Regions from separate parts of the Ornithinibacillus bavariensis genome, predicted to be linked through region 1. Evidence: a T-box and tRNA genes for the amino acid it is inferred to sense, from the RefSeq annotation. Region 1 holds a T-box; the other holds one or more tRNA genes.
What was found. The T-box of region 1 lies ahead of ileS (isoleucine--tRNA ligase). A T-box ahead of a tRNA ligase gene usually reads a tRNA of that ligase, here a tRNA-Ile.
Positions count from the first base shown of each region.

Region 2: it encodes a tRNA-Ile, which carries the amino acid that the T-box ahead of ileS (isoleucine--tRNA ligase) is inferred to sense. The anticodon was not compared.

Region 1 is NZ_JBNPWZ010000009.1:72,123-82,523, reverse strand. Features, by position in the region: gene HNR27_RS14355 (carbamoyl phosphate synthase small subunit) at 1-702, opposite strand, end outside; gene HNR27_RS14350 (dihydroorotase) at 695-1,984, opposite strand; gene HNR27_RS14345 (aspartate carbamoyltransferase catalytic subunit) at 1,944-2,864, opposite strand; gene pyrR (bifunctional pyr operon transcriptional regulator/uracil phosphoribosyltransferase PyrR) at 3,098-3,670, opposite strand; gene HNR27_RS14335 (RluA family pseudouridine synthase) at 3,860-4,768, opposite strand; gene lspA (signal peptidase II) at 4,768-5,241, opposite strand; gene ileS (isoleucine--tRNA ligase) at 5,402-8,158, opposite strand; T-box leader at 8,222-8,447, opposite strand; gene HNR27_RS14320 (DivIVA domain-containing protein) at 8,503-9,006, opposite strand; gene HNR27_RS14315 (YlmH family RNA-binding protein) at 9,170-9,949, opposite strand; gene HNR27_RS14310 (YggT family protein) at 9,963-10,241, opposite strand; gene HNR27_RS14305 (cell division protein SepF) at 10,250-10,401, opposite strand, start outside.
Region 2 is NZ_JBNPWZ010000003.1:8,345-18,745, reverse strand. Features, by position in the region: gene HNR27_RS06900 (phosphotransferase enzyme family protein) at 1-806, shown strand, start outside; gene HNR27_RS06895 (DMT family transporter) at 1,015-1,893, opposite strand; gene ant(6) (aminoglycoside 6-adenylyltransferase) at 2,108-2,971, shown strand; gene HNR27_RS06885 (GNAT family N-acetyltransferase) at 2,982-3,500, shown strand; gene HNR27_RS06880 (hypothetical protein) at 3,871-4,419, shown strand; gene HNR27_RS06875 (hypothetical protein) at 4,526-4,795, shown strand; gene HNR27_RS06870 (hypothetical protein) at 4,871-5,005, shown strand; tRNA gene HNR27_RS06865 (tRNA-Asn) at 5,342-5,416, shown strand; tRNA gene HNR27_RS06860 (tRNA-Met) at 5,427-5,503, shown strand; tRNA gene HNR27_RS06855 (tRNA-His) at 5,530-5,605, shown strand; tRNA gene HNR27_RS06850 (tRNA-Ile) at 5,612-5,688, shown strand; tRNA gene HNR27_RS06845 (tRNA-Ser) at 5,698-5,790, shown strand; tRNA gene HNR27_RS06840 (tRNA-Phe) at 5,818-5,893, shown strand; gene HNR27_RS06835 (superoxide dismutase) at 6,830-7,441, shown strand; gene HNR27_RS06830 (MFS transporter) at 7,567-8,841, shown strand; gene HNR27_RS06825 (peptidoglycan D,D-transpeptidase FtsI family protein) at 8,906-10,401, shown strand, end outside.

The sequences.
Region 1 (10,401 bases):
GATCATTTCAATGGCTTCTGGTACATCCTTTGGATCTCCAGGTCCATTTGATAGAATGATACCATCTGGCTTTAAACGTATAATATTTTCAGCTGAATAACTATATGGTACAACCGTAACATGGCAATTTCGTTTCGTTAATTCTCTTAAAATATTATGCTTCATCCCAAAATCAATAAGTACGACACGATGCCCCCGACCTGGTACGATATAAGGTCTAGTTGTCGATGATAGCTTAACTTGATTATGGCATTCTTTTATTGCATGTAGTTTACGGAGTACTTCTCCATTCTCTAATGATTCATCTGCAATATATCCTCTAAGTGTGCCTGCCTTGCGAATATGCTTCGTAAGCTTTCGTGTATCAATTCCTGCTATACCTGGTATATCATGTATTTTTAAAAAGCTATCAATAGCTTCATCACTTCTAAAATTAGACGGATGTTTACAATATTCCTTTACAATTAAACCGTTGATAAATGGTGCTACCGCTTCAAAATCTTCGCGATTAATACCATAATTACCAATTAGTGGATAAGTGAAGGAAACGATTTGTCCATAATAGGATGGGTCAGTAAGAATCTCTTGGTAACCAGTCATACTAGTATTAAAGACTACCTCACCGCTAATCTCACGTTGACTTCCAAATCCTTCTCCAGAAAAAACACTCCCATCCTCTAAAACTAATTTTCTCTTAAACATCTGTATCCTCCTCGTAAACTATACTCCCATTACAAATCGTTAATACTGGTGTACCCATTACTGACCATTCATGAAATGGAGTGTTTCGTCCTTTTGAATAGAAGGAATGTTTGTCAATTTTTATTTCTCTCTCTAAATCTATTAAGGTTAGATCTGCAAATGCTTGTTCTTCCAATCTTCCATAAGGTAAATTAAAAACATTTGCTGGTTTAATTGTTAACCAATCGATTAACTGTTTAAGTGTAATTTTGCCTGATTTAACTAGTTTGCTATAAAGTAATGGAAAAGCTGTTTCTAAACCAACAATTCCAAATGGTGCTTTTAGCATTCCTTGATTCTTTTCATCTTCACTATGTGGAGCATGATCTGTAGCAACAAAATCAATTGTGCCGTCTAGTAATCCTTCTAATAGTGCTTCCTGATCCTCTTTACTTCGAAGTGGTGGATTCATTTTATAATTTGTATCATCCTCTAGTACTGTATCTTCATTGAGTAATAGATGATGTGGAGTCACCTCGGCAGACACTGGTATACCTGCCTTTTTTGCATCACGAATTATTCGTACAGATTCCTTTGTACTGACATGGCAAACATGATAGTGACAACCTGTAGCTTCCGCTAATAAAACATCTCGAGCAATTTGTACAGATTCCGTTATGGATGGTATTCCTGGTAGTTTTAATCGCTTACTAACATCTCCATCATGTACAACACCACCATAAACAATGGTATTATCCTCACAATGGGCAACAATTGCCTTCCCATTTTTTGCTGCAGTTTTCATTGCTTGGAGCATTGCATCTGCTGTTTGGATTCCCACCCCATCATCGGTAAATGCAAAAATAGGAAGCTTAGATAGTTGTTCAATATTTGTTAGTTCTTCCCCTTTTAAACCTTTTGTTATCGAGGCATATGGTAATACTCTAACAACAGCATCTTGTTCAATTTTCTTTAACAAGCTGGTAATAGCAGTTTCACAATCTGGAACCGGATTCGTATTTGGCATTGCACATACAGTTGTGTAACCACCTCTAGCTGCTGCTTTTGTTCCGGTTTTTATCGTTTCTTTATGCTCACCACCTGGCTCGCGTAAATGTATATGGACATCAATAAATCCTGGGGTTAACAATTTTCCCCGGCAATCGATTATTCTATCAACTTGATTAGCAGCTTCTATTTTTGTATTGATTTCACTTATTATTCCTTGTTGGATAAGCACCTCACAATCTATCAACTGGCCATTATCCGCTAATTGTTTCGCATTTTTTAATAAAATTCCCATTGATAATCCCCCATTCTGTTAACATATGAACGATAATTGCCATCCGCATATAAACACCATTTGACATTTGTTTAAAGATTCGCGACCGACCACACTCAACAAGGTCACTATCGATCTCGATTCCCCTATTTATCGGCGCTGGGTGAAGAATAATTGCTTGTTCCTTCATTCTTCCTTCCCGTTCTTTTGTCAAACCAAAATATTCCAAATAACCTTCTGTCTTCAATTCTCTTTGATGTCTTTCATGCTGGATTCTTAAAAGCATTAAGACATCTAAATTTTCAACTGCTTCATCAATGGTGATACAAGGAAAACCCAATGTATGGTCCTCATATCCTGGTGGTGAACATAAAAAGACGTTAGCACCTAGATTATGCAGCGCATAAGCATTAGATTTTGCAACACGACTATGCTTGATATCCCCCACAATCCCGATATTCAAGCCAATAAATCTTCCAAATTCCTGATATATGGTCATTAAATCTAACATGCATTGTGTTGGATGCTCCGCCTTTCCAGCACCGGCATTAATAATTGGAATATTAATACCTGTATCCAATTCGGTCATCCAGTCATCCGATTCATGCCTGATAATTGCAATATTTGCCCCAATAGATTCAAGTGTTTTCACTGTGTCATATAAGGATTCACCTTTTTTAAGGCTCGATGTTTCCGTGTGAAAATCTAACATTTCAAGTCCTAGCCTTCTTTCAGCTACGGTAAAACTCATTTTTGTTCTCGTACTAGGTTCAAAGAATAAGTTCGCAGAAAACAATTGATTAGGAATTTTCACATCTAAGGATTTACATAATTCTGCAGTCTCGATCAAATGAAAAATGGTGTCATTTGTCAACTGCTTCATGGAAATAAAATGCTTCATGTTACTCTCTCCTTATATTTTTCTATTTTTAGGCATAAAAAAACCTCTTTGCAAATGGTCGCAAAGAGGTAAACGTGTGGTTTAGAAGATCCAACATCCGCTCATCACTTTTGCGAATGTGTTTGATTTCCTTAACAGACGAGAAAGCTTTTATACTTTCCCTTCTGCAAAAAAACACACGTAAACAAAGCAACCTTGTAAATCTCTCTGGATTTAATTAAAGGTCCTACTTTTTACTTTTCATAAATCGAAACTAGATCCGCTTGATCTACTTCATTTAACTGAACAACAATAATCTCCTTTTCCGATGTCGGTATATTTTTTCCAACATAATCTGCACGAATCGGCAACTCCCGATGACCGCGATCGACAAGTACTGCTAACTGGATTAAAGAAGGTCTTCCTACATCCATTACGGCATCCATGGCTGCTCGAACCGTTCTCCCAGTATAGAGTACGTCATCAATTAAAATAACTTTCTTATTCGAAATATCAACAGGGATATTTGCACCAAGAATTTCAGGCTCATCATTTTCTACCGCCATTTGCAAATCATCTCGATATAACGTTATATCTAATTCACCTATAGGGATCGTGACTCCTTCAATTTTCTTGATTTTTTCCTGTAATCGCTTAGCTAGTGGTGCGCCTCTTGTCTTTATTCCAACGATGACAAGATCATCGCCACCCTTATTTTTTTCAAGGATTTCATGAGCAATGCGGGTTAATGCTCGATTTATTGCTTGCTCGTCTAGTAAGTCTGTCTTTTTATTCACTTCATTCCCACCCTTACATCGTTTTATCATATGCATTAGCTATGAGAGTGGCTTGCCTGGTAGTTACTATTTTTCCCATAAAAAAACCTTTTCTCCATGAGGAAAAAAGGTTTTTATGTAGACATATAGCTACAATAATATCCGCTACCTTCTTGCCTCTCTGGACATGTTTAAAGGTTCTATTCATCTGTTTTATTATTTCAAACTTCCCTCTTACTGTCAATATATTTTTTCAAGCTTTGTTAATAGCTCTTGAAAATACGGTGGAGCATCCACTTCAAAATGTAACCATTCCCCAGTTGTAGGATGCGTAAAACCTAATACTTTGGCATGTAATGCTTGTCCTCCTATATCAAACGTTTTTCTTGGACCATATTTTGGATCACCTACTAATGGATATCCAATATAACGCATATGAACACGAATTTGATGTGTTCTTCCTGTTTCTAACCGACATTCAACATAGGTATATTCCTTGAAACGCTCCAAAACATGAAAATGGGTAACTGCATGTTTCCCATTATCTACGACAGCCATTCTCTGCCTATCATTTGGATCTCTGCCAATAGGTGCATCAACCATACCAGAATCATGATTTATGACTCCATGAACTATAGCCTCATATTTTCTCTCTACATCTTTATTAGCCAACTGCCCTGCTAAACTGGAATGTGCCTTATCATTCTTAGCCACTACTAATAATCCACTGGTATCTTTATCAATTCGATGAACGATACCAGGCCGCTCCACTCCATTTATGCCCGAAAGATCGTTACAATGATATAATAATGCATTAACTAGTGTGCCAGATTGATGTCCTGCTGAGGGATGGACAACCATACCCTTTGGCTTATTCACCACTAATAAATCCTTATCTTCATATAGGATAGAGATTGGGATGTTCTCTGGCTCAATATGAAGTGCCTCTACTTCTGGAATTTCCCAGGTTATCACATCACCAGTTTGACATTTATAATTTGCTTTCACAATTTCATCATTAACTGAAACAAGTCCTTTCGTAATCCAGCCTTGAACTTGCGATCTGGATTGCTCTGGATTGATTTCGGCCATCAGCTTATCAATACGCATTTTATTTTCAGTATCTGTTACAGTATGTTGGAATGACATTATGACTTATTCTTCCCTTTCTGTTTCTTCTCTTCGATGATCGTTGCAATGATTACTAGGATTACCCCAACTGTCAGTGCCGAATCAGCAATATTAAAAATTGGGAAATCATACCCGAAAATAGTAAAGTCAAAGAAATCTACAACCTCTTGATGAAGTAGTCGATCAATAAAATTACCAATTGCCCCGCCAAGGATTAATGCTAGGGCAAAAGCAAATAGCCTATTTTCTTTTCCAAACTTATGTAAATAATAGATTACTCCCACAATGACAAGGATTGTAATCGCATAAAAGAAGCCCATTTTCCCTTGAAGCATGCCCCATGCAGCACCACTATTACGGTGTGAGGTTAACGAGAAAAATCCATCAATTATTGGAATTTGTTCATATAGTTCCATGTTTTTGACAACTAGATATTTAGTAAATTGATCTACGGCAATAACTATTACCGCAAGTATGTAATAACGATACATTCCCCATCCTCCGATGTATACGATTTTTATCTACGTGTTTTTTGAAAATCCTTAGTTTATCTTATACTTTATTATAGCAAATTTCAATGATTTACAGGAGATGATAAGAAAAGGAGGACAAATTCATTAACTAATTTGTCCCCCAACATTTAATAATTAATTATACATGGTAATGATTCTCTACAACATCTGCACAACGAGAACATAGAGTTGGATGTTTCTCATTTTGACCTACTGTATCAGATGCCACCCAACAACGTTCACATTTCTCAGCAGGATGTTTTTCTACAAGCACATCCACAAATTTATATGCAGTTGCATTTTCATTATGCTCTACCACATCTGCCTCAGAAACGATTAAGAACTGATGTAAATGCTCGATTGAAGCTAGTACTTCACTCGTATTGTTGTCCTTTGGTATTAGGGTAATCTTTGCTTCTAATGATTTACCGATAACCTTCTCATTTCTTGCTTCCTCTAAGGCTTTTAATACGTCATCCCTGATAGCCATAAAGTGATTCCACTTATCTTCTAGTCCTTTAAAGCCTTCGATAACTCTTTGCTCTGGAATATCTGTAAGCTGTGGACTCTCTGATTGTACACCAGGAATATATTCCCATACCTCATCCGCTGTATGTGGAATGATTGGTGTTAATAGCTGTACCAAGGTCGTTAAAATTTCATAATAGCCTGTTTGGATACTTCTTCTGCGGTGATTATCTGCTGCTTCGATATACAATATATCTTTTGCAAAATCTAAATAGAATGAACTTAGATCATCCGCACAGAAATTATGAATGCGATGGAATACTGGTGAAAATTCATATCGCTCATAGCTTTCCCTTACTTCCTTTACTAACTCTTGTAAGCGATGAAGCATAAAGCGGTCTACTTCCTCCATCTGTGCTTCTGGCACACGATCGGTATTAGGGTTAAAATCTGCAAGGTTAGCAAGCATAAAACGGAATGTGTTTCGGATCTTACGGTATGCTTCTGATGTTTGTTTTAATATATCATCCGAAATTCTTACATCTGCTTGGTAGTCAACCGATGCTACCCATAGACGTAAAATATCTGCACCTAATTGCTTTAGAACCTTACTAGGTACAATAACATTACCTAATGATTTACTCATTTTACGACCATTTCCATCCAAGGTAAATCCATGGCTAATGATAGTTTTATAAGGTGCTTTCCCTGTTACTGCGACAGCAGTTGATAAGGAAGAATTAAACCATCCACGATACTGGTCACTTCCTTCTATATAAACATCAGCAGGCCTTCTATGGTCTTCACGACGAAGTAATACACCAGCATGTGATGAACCAGAGTCAAACCAAACATCCATAATATCTGTTTCTTTTGTGAAGATACCATTTGGACTATGCTCTGATGTAAATCCTTCAGGTAATAAATCTTTTGCCTCTCGTTCAAACCAAACATTGGAACCAAACTCAGCAAATAAATTTGCGACATGTTCAATCGTTTCATCGGTAATTATTGCAGTTCCATCTTCTCCATAGAAAACAGGAATAGGAACTCCCCATGCACGCTGACGAGAGATACACCAATCCTCACGATCACGAACCATATTATATAGTCTTGTTTCTCCCCATGAAGGATACCATTTCACTTGTTTAATTTCTTCTAGAATATTTTCACGAAAATCCTTAATAGATGCAAACCACTGTGCTGTCGCACGGAAAATGGTAGGCTTCTTCGTTCTCCAATCATGTGGATAAGAGTGAGTAATGAAGGTTAATTTTAATAATGCGCCTACTTCTTCTAGCTTTTCTGTAATCGCTTTGTTTGCATCATCATAAAACATGCCTTCAAATCCTGGGGCTTCACTCGTGAATACGCCTTTTTCATCCACTGGGCAAAATGCCTCAATTCCATAACCTTTCGATACATAAAAATCGTCTTCCCCATGACCTGGTGCTGTGTGAACACAACCTGTACCAGCATCTGTTGTAACATGTTCACCAAGCATTACTAATGATTCACGATCATAGAATGGATGCTTTGCAATTACACGATCAATAGCTTTACCTTTAAATGTCTTTACAACTGTAGGATTCTCCCATTCTAATTCTTGGGAGACCGGCTCCAATAAATCTTCTGCTACTACAAATTTGTCACCTTTTACTTCAACTACTACATAATTAAACTCTGGATGAACACTAATACCTAAGTTTGCTGGGATTGTCCAAGGTGTTGTTGTCCAAATAATAATTTTGTCTCCCATATCCAATACACCTTTACCATCTTGTACTTCAAAAGCAACGTAGATGGACGCAGATCGCTTATCATAATACTCGATTTCTGCTTCAGCAAGTGCAGATTCTGAAGAAGGTGACCAATAAACTGGTTTTAAGCCTTTGTAAATATAGCCTTTTTTAGCCATTTCACCAAAAACTTTAATTTGTTCTGCCTCATAATCTTTAGTTAATGTAATATATGGGTTATCCCAATCCCCTCGAACACCTAGCTGCTTAAATTGAATACGTTGATTATCAATTTGCCCCATCGCATATTCTGCACATAATTGTCTAAATTCTGCTACAGATAGCTTTTTACGGTCTACTTTTTTATTTTTCGTCAAAGCAGTTTCAATTGGAAGTCCATGAGTATCCCAACCAGGTATATATGGCGCATGGTATCCTGACATTGACTTGTAACGAGTAATAAAATCCTTTAGAATTTTATTCATCGCATGTCCAATATGAATGTCTCCGTTAGCATATGGTGGTCCATCATGTAGAATAAAAAGAGGCCTACCTTTTGTTCTTTGTAAAGATTTTTCATATAGATGAGATTCTTCCCATTTTTCCTGACGCTCTGGTTCCTTATTTGGTAAATTCCCACGCATAGGAAATTCCGTCTTCGGCATTAATAATGTTTCTTTATAATCCACTTTAGTTCCTCCTTATGTGCTACTACTAATTAGCAATAAAAAATAAAAAATCCTCTCAATCCCAAAAGGGACGAGAAGACTCGCGGTACCACCCTTAAAAATTCAACACGAAAATCATGTCAAATTCACTCGGTATTCGTAACGTGAATAAGCCGTCCATGTCTACTAATAATGATTCGAATGGATACTCAAGAGTGATTTTCTAAAAACCTGCTGTGCTAGGCTTTCACCAGCCCTAGCTCGCTTTAACAGCATTCCGCTTTTATACTGTCTCTGTCATCGTATTTTCATATTTTATCCTATTGTGTAAGCATTATATGTAACTTTTTTAAAAAGGTCAAGGTTTATGACTCGTGGTTGGTTAGCTCTAGCTCTTTCCCCATTTCAAGATCAAATAAATCTTCCCAATCATCGGAGCCTATCATATCTAATTGCGCTTCAACTAGCATTCTGAGTCGAGTGCGAAATACCTTTGATTGTTTCTTTAATTCTTCCACCTCGATAGAAATTTTACGGGACTTATTTAATGCCTCGTTAATAATCCGATCAGCATTCTTCTCTGCTTCTTTAATGATTAGCTTCGATTCTTTAGTAGCATTTCCCTTTAATTCTTCTGCGGTTTCTTGTGCAATTAAGATTGATTTATTCAATGTCTCTTCAATATTAGTAAAGTGGTTTAATTTTTCTTTCATTTGATCAAGCTTTTCCTTTAATTCCTTCTTTTCTCTAATAACAATTTCATAGTCCTTGATAACTTGATCTAAAAATTCATTGACCTCATCTTCATCGTATCCGCGAAAACTCCTTGTAAATTCTTTGTTGTGAATATCAAGTGGCGTTAGTGGCATGATAGTCAACCTCCCTAGTTTATATGTATCTTATAAGTGCAATTTAAGTATAACAATAATATTCGACAAAAAGTAAGGATTTCCTGCAATTTCTGATAATTTTTATTTGTACCAAAAGAACTACTCCTTGATACCCATTATATATCAGAAAGTAGTTCCTTTTCTATATCTCTAGCCGGGCAGCTGTGATCTTATATTTATCCTTTTTGGTTTGTCCATTAATACCGACCAACTTACTTCTCCCTTTACCGCGTAAAGAAATCATATCACCTTCTTGTAGTACAAATTTACTGTCATCTACTGTTCGAAAGTTTACTTTTACTAGACCCTTGTGAATAAAGTCCTGTGCTGCAGTACGTGAGACAGAGTAAATTTCCTTCAAAATGGTATCAAGCCGTAATGATGAAACCGTTCGTTCCATATTCAGCCATATGGATTCTTTTTCGAGTAGGTTTGAAAAAGGAACCTCTGCAAATTTTATTGTTGCACGTTTAATTCCTGTTAAGTTCATTAAAACAAAAGGCGATATTTCTTGATCAATAATGATTTGTATTTTACCAGATTCCACAACAATATCGCCTGCTTTTTGCCGCTTAATTCCTAAAGACAAAAATGCTCCTAACACATCACGATGTGATATAGATATAAACTTTTCATGAAAAGAGGCTTCTAGTAATATTAATTGAAACGATGCATTTGTAATTTCTTCATAATATGGTGCGATGATTGCCCTTTTTCTCTCGGAATAGTTTCCACCACCATAGAAGGTTAAGGTAAGATCTTCTCTGCTAGTTCCGATCAACATCTCCATGATTTGTTGTTCTCGTGGATCAAGAAAATCAGTCAACCTAGGTTGATACGTACGTTCCACCTGTTCAATCCACGATAATGCTTGGTCGATAAAGCCTTGTTCTTCCTTACGAAAATGTTGATAAATATCCATTGTAAGCACCTGTTTAGATCCAGTTTAGAAGCATGGAAAAAAGTGCAACTAAACCTCTTCCAGCGAGCTGTAGAACTAAAATAGCAACTACCGGAGAAAAGTCAATCATACCAATTGTTGGTATAAATCGACGGAACGGCTCTAAATAAGGTTCACAAATCTTCGCAAGAAAATTTCCAAACGATGTATCTCGTGCTCCTGGAAACCACGACATAAAAATATAAATAATCAACCCTATGCTATACACTTGTAAAGCAGTTGCAAGAAAATTGTATACATATACAAGCCACATATATTATCTTACCATCCTTTATTAAAGTCCTCTTCCAATGTTTCAGAAATTGATCCAGTGATATCCATATTATCAGGGGCACATAGGAACGTTTGTGCACCTATTCGTTGTATTACACCGTTAACTGCATATATCGTCCCACTTAAAAAGTCTATGATTC
Region 2 (10,401 bases), on a different contig from region 1:
GCTATGATGAACAATTAGAAGAAGTTAATTATACAAGCTTTTTATCTAAAGAGGGGTTATGTGTATCACCACCAATAGCATCGATAAATGAAAAGGTTGTTGAAACGATAACAGTGAACAACAAAGAGTTTATGGCCGTTTTATATCAATCAGCTCCAGGAATACATCTGCCAAGAAATAGGTGGAATTCCAGTGTACTGAAAGAATTAGGGAGACAAATAGGTAGGTTGCATAAATTTTCTCAGAAATTTGAAGAATTACATCCACTGAAATACATTAACAATTGGTATGATAATGAAGAATATGCTTTTCTAAAATATATACCGGAAGAGGAAGTTGCTATAAGAGATATAGCAGAGCAAACATTGTCAGCAATCAAAAACTTGCCGAAGAATCATTCGAATTATGGATTACTACACGGTGATTTATGCAGAGAAAATATTCTAGTTGATGAAAATGCAAATTTGACAATGATTGATTTCCAAGATTGTGAAAGGCATTTTTATATCTTTGATTTAGCAGTTCCCATATATAGTGCCATAGAATATTCATTCGTTGGTGGAGGTAACATTGTTGAATATGGGGAAACTATTACAAAAGCAATCCTTGATGGTTATCAAGAAGAAAATTCTCTAACCCCAGAAATGATCGATAAGCTTCCACTTTTTATCCGTTTAAAAGAAGTATTTGAATATAGCTTAATGCATATGTACTGGGATAAAGAGAAGCTATCGGAGAACCAAATAAGAATAATGAATCATTTTAGGATGAGACTTGAACAAAACCATACTCTTCTTACCATTTAACAGTTGATACTAAGAAATTTATCAGGAGACATTATAGAAATTGGATTCGATAATAAAAATCTATTGCTTAAATGTATTGAGGAATTCCGAACCTTTTCTTTTGAAGGCAATAGGGGACGTTATTGAAATAAGTAATATTAAATTTCATATTTGTAAAAAAAGCGATAGTCTACTACATTTCGATGAAGTAGACTATCGCTGATTCTTTTTATGTATTTCTTAAGGGATCCTTTCTTAGAAAATTTGGTTTTAGTTCTGCGATTAGAATAGCTGCCATAATTAGTATTGCACCTGTTACCATTCGACCGGTTAAGATTTCATGTAAAAAGATTACCGATAGAATCATACCGAAAAATGATTCCAGTGATAGGATGATAGCGCCCTTTGTGGCGGTAGTATATCGAAAAGCTATATTTTGACAAACATATGCAATGGTCGTGGAAAACACTGCGAGGTATAGAATTGCATATATGGCTTCTTTTTCAAACGTAGTTGGGACATCACCTTGAATAAGGAGGACAACCATGCCAATAATAGAAGCGGTAATGAATTGCACAATCGTTAGCGAAAGTGCATCTTCTTTTTTAACAAAATGATTCGTATAAAAGATATCAAATGCAAAAGCTACCGCACAAGCAAGTGAAAGTGCATCCCCTAAATTAATTGTCATTGATCCTTGAAGGGATAGAAAGCCTATTCCTATAATTGCAATTATCGATCCAAAAATTTCATAGCGATCCACTTTTCGTTTATATATCATATAAGCAATAATTGGAACAATAACTACATTTACTGCAGTTAAAAAGGCATTCTTAGATGGTGTCGTATATTCCAGTCCAACCGTTTGCAAGGCAAAACCGACATATAGGATGGAGCCTAATATTGCTCCTTTCCAGATTACAGACTTTGTAAAAGTTATAATTTTCTTGCCGAATAAAAGTACTAGTATAATGCTCGCTATTACGAAGCGTCCAGCCATGACTTGATAAGCGGTTAAATATTCAAGAGCTATTGCTGTAATAACAAAACCACTTCCCCAAACAATAGCAGTAATAAGGAGCATTCCGTCCCCAATATATTGTTTCATTTCTTCTCTCCTAGAGTTGATGTTAGTTTTTCTCTATTATCATCCGTTTGAAAATATAGATATTCTGATTATAGCGTAAGACGATTAGTTTTGTTTATACTTTTATTTTTTACCATTGAACCTTACTCGTACCTAAATATAGGTGGGAGATACACTTGTAGAGCTGGAATGATTATGTCAGAATATTATGTAGGTAGAATTGGGGGTATTTAAATTGCGTAACGAAAATGAAGTACTCAATCTCTTTAATTTAATTGTAGAAAAAGATGATTTAATCAGATTATCTGTATTGGAAGGCTCTAGAACAAATGAAAATATCCCTAAGGATGACTTTCAAGACTATGATTTAACCTTTTTTGTAACAGATATGGAATTTTATAAGAGGGATGATGATTGGTTAAATAAATTCGGGGAATTGCCTTTTCTACAAAAGCCAGAGGACATGGAGTTGTATCCATCCGAATTAGGAAATTGGTATAGCTACCTTATGTATTTTAAGGATGGTATTAAGATAGATTTAACATTAGTTCCTCTTGAGGAAATCAATCTCTACTTTTCTGAATCTGATGGATTAGTAAAACTTTTAATTGATAAGGATAATCGTATCTCCAATAAGATTGTCACAAGTGATGAGAGATATTGGATTAAAAAACCGTCAGAACGGGAGTTTATTGATTGCTGTAATGAATTTTGGAGCGTATCTACATATGTGGCTAAAGGATTGTATCGTAAAGAAATACTTTATGCTATCGATCACTTTAATCAAATACTTCGCCCAGAGCTTTTACGTATGATGTCATGGGAAATTGGATTAAGGAAGGGATTTAATTTTAGTTTAGGAAAAAATTACAAATTTATCGATCAGCATATTTCCAAAGAGGTTTTTGATAGGTTACTAAGTACTTTTTCATTAGTTGGCTATAAAGAGACATGGCAATCATTTCAGATATGCTGTGATATGTTTCGACAACATTCGAAAAAAGTAGCGTTTGAGTTGGAATTTCATTATCCAGATTATGATGTGGTCATGACAAACTATATACGAAATATATATGGGAAAATAGACCAGAGAGAGTAGGAGATTTTAAATGACAAACCTTTATTTTAGGAAGTTTCATTCGGATGATTTCGATCATTATTTTAGTCTAGTTTCAAATGAATCGGTAATGGCTATGATAACTGAGCGAGCTATACCATTAGAGGAAGCTCACACAAACTATAAGAAAATATTAGAGCTTAATAAAAAACACGAACTATTTGGTACATATAAAGTGTCAACTACCGATAATGTTTTCCTTGGTCTGGGCCGTTTGATTTTAAATGAAGAGAATACTGTTGAAGCGGAATTAGGTTATATGCTTTTACCTGAGTTTTGGGGAAATAGCTATGGTAGCAAAATAGCCGATTATTTTATAGAACAAGCAAGAAATACAGCCTTAACCCGACTAACCGCCATCATTGATCCCAACAATATTCCTTCCAGGAAGATCCTAACGAATAGGGGCTTTATTTCGGAAAAACTATGTGAAATAGACGGTCTACCAGGGGAGATTTTAAGTAAAGCATTAAGTGATTCCATAACAGATAAAGTAAATGGAAACCGTTGAGTAATTATTAATTTGAGGACGGAAAATTATTTTAAGGAAATTTATAGATGGAAATTTGATAAGTGGGTTAAAGATTAGATGCCATTAAGGCATCTAAATTGAGAATAAAAGCAACCACTTCTTCTATTGTAATTATTTGGAATTTTGTGATAAAGTTTAAGGTAGCACTCATGGGAAATTTGTGTAGGAAATTATTAATGATTAAAGTTCCTTAGTCTTGTGGTTACTTTCTATGATGGTTGAGGGAGGTTCCCCTAGATAACAGAGATTTATATTTTCAGTTCTATTATTCTAGCTTTAGCTTTTCATAGCGATAACACTATAATCAATATAAATGATCATTCTTGTGATTGAATGGAGTTGGAAGTCAATGCGCAATCTTTGTCAGTTATCCTTACTCATTTTGTTTTTTATACTAGTTGGATGCTCCAATTCAACAGGATACAAAAATGAGGATGTAGTAGCAATAGTTAGGGGAGAAGAAATTACAATTGGTGATTTACGCTTTCTATATCCTGATGAAAAAATAATGGATGCGATTGAGGGTACAGTGAAGGCAGTATTGGTTATACAAGAAGCTAGAAAATTGAAAATCGATGTCGCGGAGGAAGTTCAGGAGATAATTGAGGAGCATCCTACCTATCCCGCTGAAGAAGATGCTTCTCCAGTAGCAGAGATGATTCGTAATTTTGCTGATTCACAAGCTAAAAAGCTTGGAATGGAGCCTGAGGATTATTATAAGAAATATATTGAAGCGACTTCAGAGGGTATGGCCTATATGAATGCTTATGTACAAGAAATAGTAGGTGAATTTCAAGGAGATATTGATGACATCGATGAATATAACGAACAGGGAAACAAAGTATTAAATGAACTAGTGGCGAAATACAAAGATGAAATTAAAATCTTTATCAAATAATATTGCTGTTATTTGGAAAGAAAGATCAGTTCAAAGAAAAAATATTTAACATGTGGTTATTTAGAGACCATCTAGGTGAAGCATGGAGAGAAAAGGGGGAGGCTTGATGAGGAAAATTTGGATTATACCTTTAATCATATTAGTGGTCATAGTAGCTACTGTTGTAGTTTTTGATAGAGGAAAAACTATTCATTCAATAGAAAAATGTAAGGAAACTAAATTCCCTTGCATCTATGCTGTCGTTGGAAAAGAAAAGGTAAAGGTTATAAATGGAACAAGCACTTTTGATCTAGAGGATGGTACAACTATAGCGATGGGGGATGTATTTCCAGATGATATAGACAATATGCTTGATACATTAAAGATCAAGAAGTAAGATCTAGTAACACTTGATTTCCTCAACCAAAATCCTAATCATATAACTGTTTTCCAATTGAAGGATTATGAAAGATTGGATAAAGTTGATATTGATTTGAATACGTATACGTTTACTGCGCCAACCAAATCTGGAACATTTATGTATGAAATATATGGCGCATATGAAAATGCTGTTGTCCATCATTATTTAAAGATTAAGGTGCGATAAGGATTTCATGGATTAGAAACAAATTTTTGCAAATTATTGTTGAAAAAAAATTAGAAAGATGCTATATTATTTATTGTCGTTTTAATACATATCTTGTAAAAGTTAATTGTTGACATGTACTTCGAATTATGTTAAATTATATTTTGTGCCACTGAAATAGGTGGTCATAAAAGTGAAAATAATCTATCTTAATTCCACAGTAGTTCAGCGGTAAAGTAGGACTCTAGCATTGTGTAAGATTGTTGACGTGTGAGGGTGCTCATCAATCAGTAGTACGATGAGAAATCACTACTTTCTACTGAATTAAAACTGTTTAGGTACTGTGATAAATAATATTCCACAGTAGCTCAGTGGTAGAGCAATCGGCTGTTAACCGATCGGTCGTAGGTTCGAATCCTACCTGTGGAGCCAATTACAAAATGGCGGCGTAGCTCAGCTGGCGAGAGCGTACGGTTCATACCCGTGAGGTCGTGGGTTCGATCCCCTCCGCCGCTACCATTTTCTATCATAGTAATAACATCTTGGCGGTCGTGGCGAAGTGGTTAACGCACCGGATTGTGGCTCCGGCACTCGTGGGTTCGATTCCCACCGATCGCCCCATATTAAGGACCCTTAGCTCAGTTGGTTAGAGCTATCGGCTCATAACCGATCGGTCGCAGGTTCGAGTCCTGCAGGGTCCACCATTTAAACTCGGAGGTATACCCAAGTCTGGCTGAAGGGATCGGTCTTGAAAACCGACAGGCGGGTCAAACCGCGCGGGGGTTCGAATCCCTCTACCTCCTCCATACATATTTTTTAAAAAAAATCAATAAGGCTCGGTAGCTCAGTCGGTAGAGCAATGGACTGAAAATCCATGTGTCGGCGGTTCGATTCCGTCCCGAGCCACCATTTTGTACAAGCTAAGGCTTGTTTTTTTGTGTTTTGGTTTAAAATGTTTTTATTCCTGTTTAATCATTCGGTTCTATTATATTGAAGAAGCAAATAAAGTCACTAATATTGTTTAATAGAGGACTTAAGAAGCAGTGAGGTCCCTAAAAATGTCTAATAAACTCCTTCTAATAGACTTTAAAAGCCAAAAATCACTAATAATGTCTAATAGGCAGGTTCTAATAGACTAAAAAAGTCAAAAATCACTAATAGTGTCTAATAGGCAGCTTCTAATAGACTAAAAAAGTCAAAAATCACTAATAGTGTCTAATAGGCAGGTTCTAATAGACTAAAAAAGTCAAAAATCACTAATAGTGTCTAATAGACAGGTTCTAATAGACTGAAAAAGCCAAAAATCACTAATAATGTCTAATAGACAGGTTCTAATAGCCTGAAAAAGCCAAAAATCACTAATAGTGTCTAATAGACAGGTTCTAATAGACTGAAAAAGCCAGAAATCACTAATAGTGTCTAATAGACAGGTACTATTAGACTGTAAAAGCCAAAAATCACTAATAGTGTCTAATAGACAAGTTCTAATAGACTGAAAAAGCAGTAAAGCCACTAACAGTGTCTAATTGCAATATGCTAATAAACCAACCAACCACGCAATAATTTCAATAACACTGTCCAACAGATCCTTCCTAATAAACAAACTCCCCACTATTTAGCCTCAAATTGTCTAAATAAAATTTTATTAAAATAAATCTTTATAGCAACAAAGCCCATGCTTCTATAATCCAATACCATTGCATCATTTCTCCTTCCAAAGTTCACTGTAATCGTTGCCAATGCCTATTGGGCATATAATTTGCAAGAACTGGAAAGCTCTGATAATCTTGCTTGTAGAGGATATTATATCCTTATACTCAAATTATTAATAAGGAGGAACTTGTTATGGCAAAATTTGAATTACCTGAATTACCTTATGCATATGATGCATTAGAGCCAACAATTGATAAAGAAACAATGAATATCCACCATACAAAGCATCATAATACTTATGTAACTAACTTGAATGCTGCTCTTGAAGGACAATCAGATCTACAAGGTAAATCTCTTGAAGACCTAATTAGTAATCTTGACGCAGTACCTGAAAGTATTCGTACAGCAGTACGTAATAATGGTGGTGGCCATGCTAACCATAGCCTATTCTGGAAAGTCTTATCTCCAAATGGTGGGGGAGAACCTACTGGTGAATTAGCTGATAAAATCAATGCTAAATTTGGCAGCTTTGACAAGTTCAAGGAAGAATTCGAAAATGCTGCAAAATCCCGTTTCGGTTCTGGCTGGGCTTGGCTAGTACTAAATAATGGTGAAGTAGAAGTAACTAGCACACCAAACCAAGATTCTCCTTTAATGGAAGGTAAAACTCCTTTATTAGGTCTTGATGTTTGGGAGCATGCTTACTACTTAAATTATCAAAACAAGCGTCCTGATTATGTTTCTGCATTCTGGAATGTAGTTAACTGGGATGAAGTTACAAAGAATTACGAAGCAGCAAAATAATGTCGTTTTGATTCATATAATGCTCTAGGGCTTGGCTATTTATAGTCAGGCCCTTTTTCTCTTTCTTTTTGAATATCTGAAAATGAATTGATTACACTAATGAAAGAGAAAAGGAGCATTACAATATGAATAAAACGTTGCAATATGTTTTGGGAAAGACAGAAATCAATCGAGATTTAGTTCTTTTGTTGATTATAGGTGGGTTGTATTCATTAGGCATATATTTATCTAATACATTTGTAAATATTTATTTATGGAAACAAGCAGCCGGCAACTATTATACGATTGCGGTATATAATTTAGCTACCTCTGTTTTCCAACCAATTACGTTTATCGTTGCGGGAAAAATTGCTAAAAAGGTAGACCGAGTCATCGTTTTAAGGTTGGGGGTAATATTTTTATCAATCTTTTTTTTATGTGTTTTAATGATTGGAGAAAAATCTGCCCATTTTAATTTTATGTTAGGTAGCTTACTTGGTATCGGTTATGGCTTTTATTGGCTGGCATTTAATGTGTTAACCTTTGAAATTACAGAGCCAGAAACAAGAGATTTTTTTAATGGGTTTTTAGGGGTATTACAGTCATTTGGAGGGATGATCGGCCCGTTTACAGCTGGCTATATTATTTCAAAAATGGATGCGAATATTGGTTATAGTACAATTTTCACTTCATCTTTTGTCCTATTTATTTGTGCAGTAATATGTAGCTTTTTCTTAAAGAGAAGGCCAGCAGAGGGGGTATACTTATTTAGACGAGTCGTTCAGGAAAGAAAGAACAACCGTAATTGGAATCGAATTTTAAATGCACATTTATTTCAAGGATTGCGTGAAGGTATTTTCATGTTCGTCATAACGATCTGGGTATATATTGTCACCCAAAGTGAGTTATCCCTTGGAACATTTAACTTAGCTTTTTCTGGCTTTTCCTTCATTTTTTATTTTTTGGCCACTAAATTTATTAAACCATCGAAACGTAAGAAAGCAATATTAATTGGAAGTCTTATGCTTTATCTCTCCTTATTTATTATTTTATTTCATGCGAGCTATGCAACTTTAATTGTGTACGGTATCATCATTGGAATTGCATACCCGATTATGAATGTACCATATTTCTCCATGACCTATGATGTTATCGGAAAAGCTTGGAAAGCTGCTGATCTTAGAATAGAATATATTGTTGTTCGGGAATTGTATTCAAACATTGGTAGAGTTGTTTCTATTCTCGCTTTTATTCTTGGAATAACATTGTTTAATGAGGGAAAAATCATCCCACTCCTGCTTGTGTTTTTTGGGGCCATGCATTTAGGTATTTATTTATTCGTACGTAATATATTCCTTACTGGAACGAATAAAAAAGAAATATTGATAAAAGACCGAGTTACCGACGAAAAAAATCGATAATAAGTAAGAAAAGATGCTATAATAAATAAATAGATTACCTAATAACAAGTTATGGGGGAGAGTAATGAAGAAGGTCCAAAATAAGAAGAAAAAAGCACAACTTCCCTTCCGTTTAAATATATTATTTTTTATCGTGTTTTTATTATTTGCTGTACTAATCATACAGCTTGGTATTGTTCAAATATTGAATGGGGAAGCTTTTCAAACAGAAATTGAAAAAACGACAAAGGATATAACAAAAATTCCAGTACCACGTGGAGAAATATATGACCGCAATTACAATGTCATTGCGAAGAATAAACCAATGTATGCTATTACATACACGCCCCCAAAGGGTGTTCAAGCAAAAGACAGGTTAGAAGTGGCTCAAAAACTTGCGGAATATATTGACATGTTTAAAAAAGATCCTGAGGAAAAGAAAAAGCAACTCAAAAAAATTACGGAACGGGATAAAAAAGAATATTGGTATTTGTTGAATGAAAAGGAAGCTCTAAAAAAATTGCCACTTGAAGAGGCAAAAGAGATGGATAACTCAGAGCAATATAATGAGATTCTAGAACGGATTACTAAAGAAGAATATGATCAGATTACTGAGCAAGATAAAGAAATTATCCTCATTAAAAAAGAACTTGATCGAGCATATTCTCTAACACCACAAATCGTAAAAAGTGAAGAGGTAACTCCTGAGGAATATGCTAGAGTCGCAGAGCATCTAGCAGAACTACCTGGAATTAATGCAACGACTGACTGGGTTCGTGAATATCCGTATGATGTCACATTCCGTAATATCATTGGTAAGATTACGACTGAAAAAGCAGGTCTGCCTGCTGAAAATATCGACTACTATCTTGCAAAAGGGTATAGCAGAAATGACCGAGTTGGTGATACGGGATTAGAGAAAGAATATGAAGACTTCCTAAGAGGACGAAAAGAGCAGGTCCAATACACGATGAGTAATAGTGGAGTTATTTTGGATTCTGATGTTGTTGTTCCTGGTGAAAGTGGAAAAGATGTAATCCTAACGGTAGATATGGAATTTCAAGATAAGGTGGATGAAGTTTTACGCCAGGAGCTTAAAAATGCCGTAAAGAATGGCGCTGAAAGACATTTACGTGACGCACTTGCTGTTGTTATGAATCCAAATACGGGAGAAGTACTCGCTGTATCCGGACAGAGCTTTACAGATGCGAAACAGAACGAGATTATGGATACTTCTTATAAGGTGCTACATGAAGCACATCGTCCAGGTTCTGCTGTTAAAGGGGCAACCATCTTATCTGGATATGAGTCTGGTATAATCACTCCTGGACATACAGAATTTGATACCCCAATGAAAATTGCAGGAACACCTACGAAGGGATCATGGAAGGACTTAGGTTATGTTAATGATTTAGACGCGCTTCGAATGTCATCTAACGTTTACATGTTCTATATTGCATTGAAAATGGGTGGGGAATACAATTATCAATTTGAGAAGAAAGTTCGCTTTAATCCAGCAGCATTTACACAGATGCGAAATTACTTCAAGCAATTTGGTCTTGGCGTAGAAACGGGAATAGA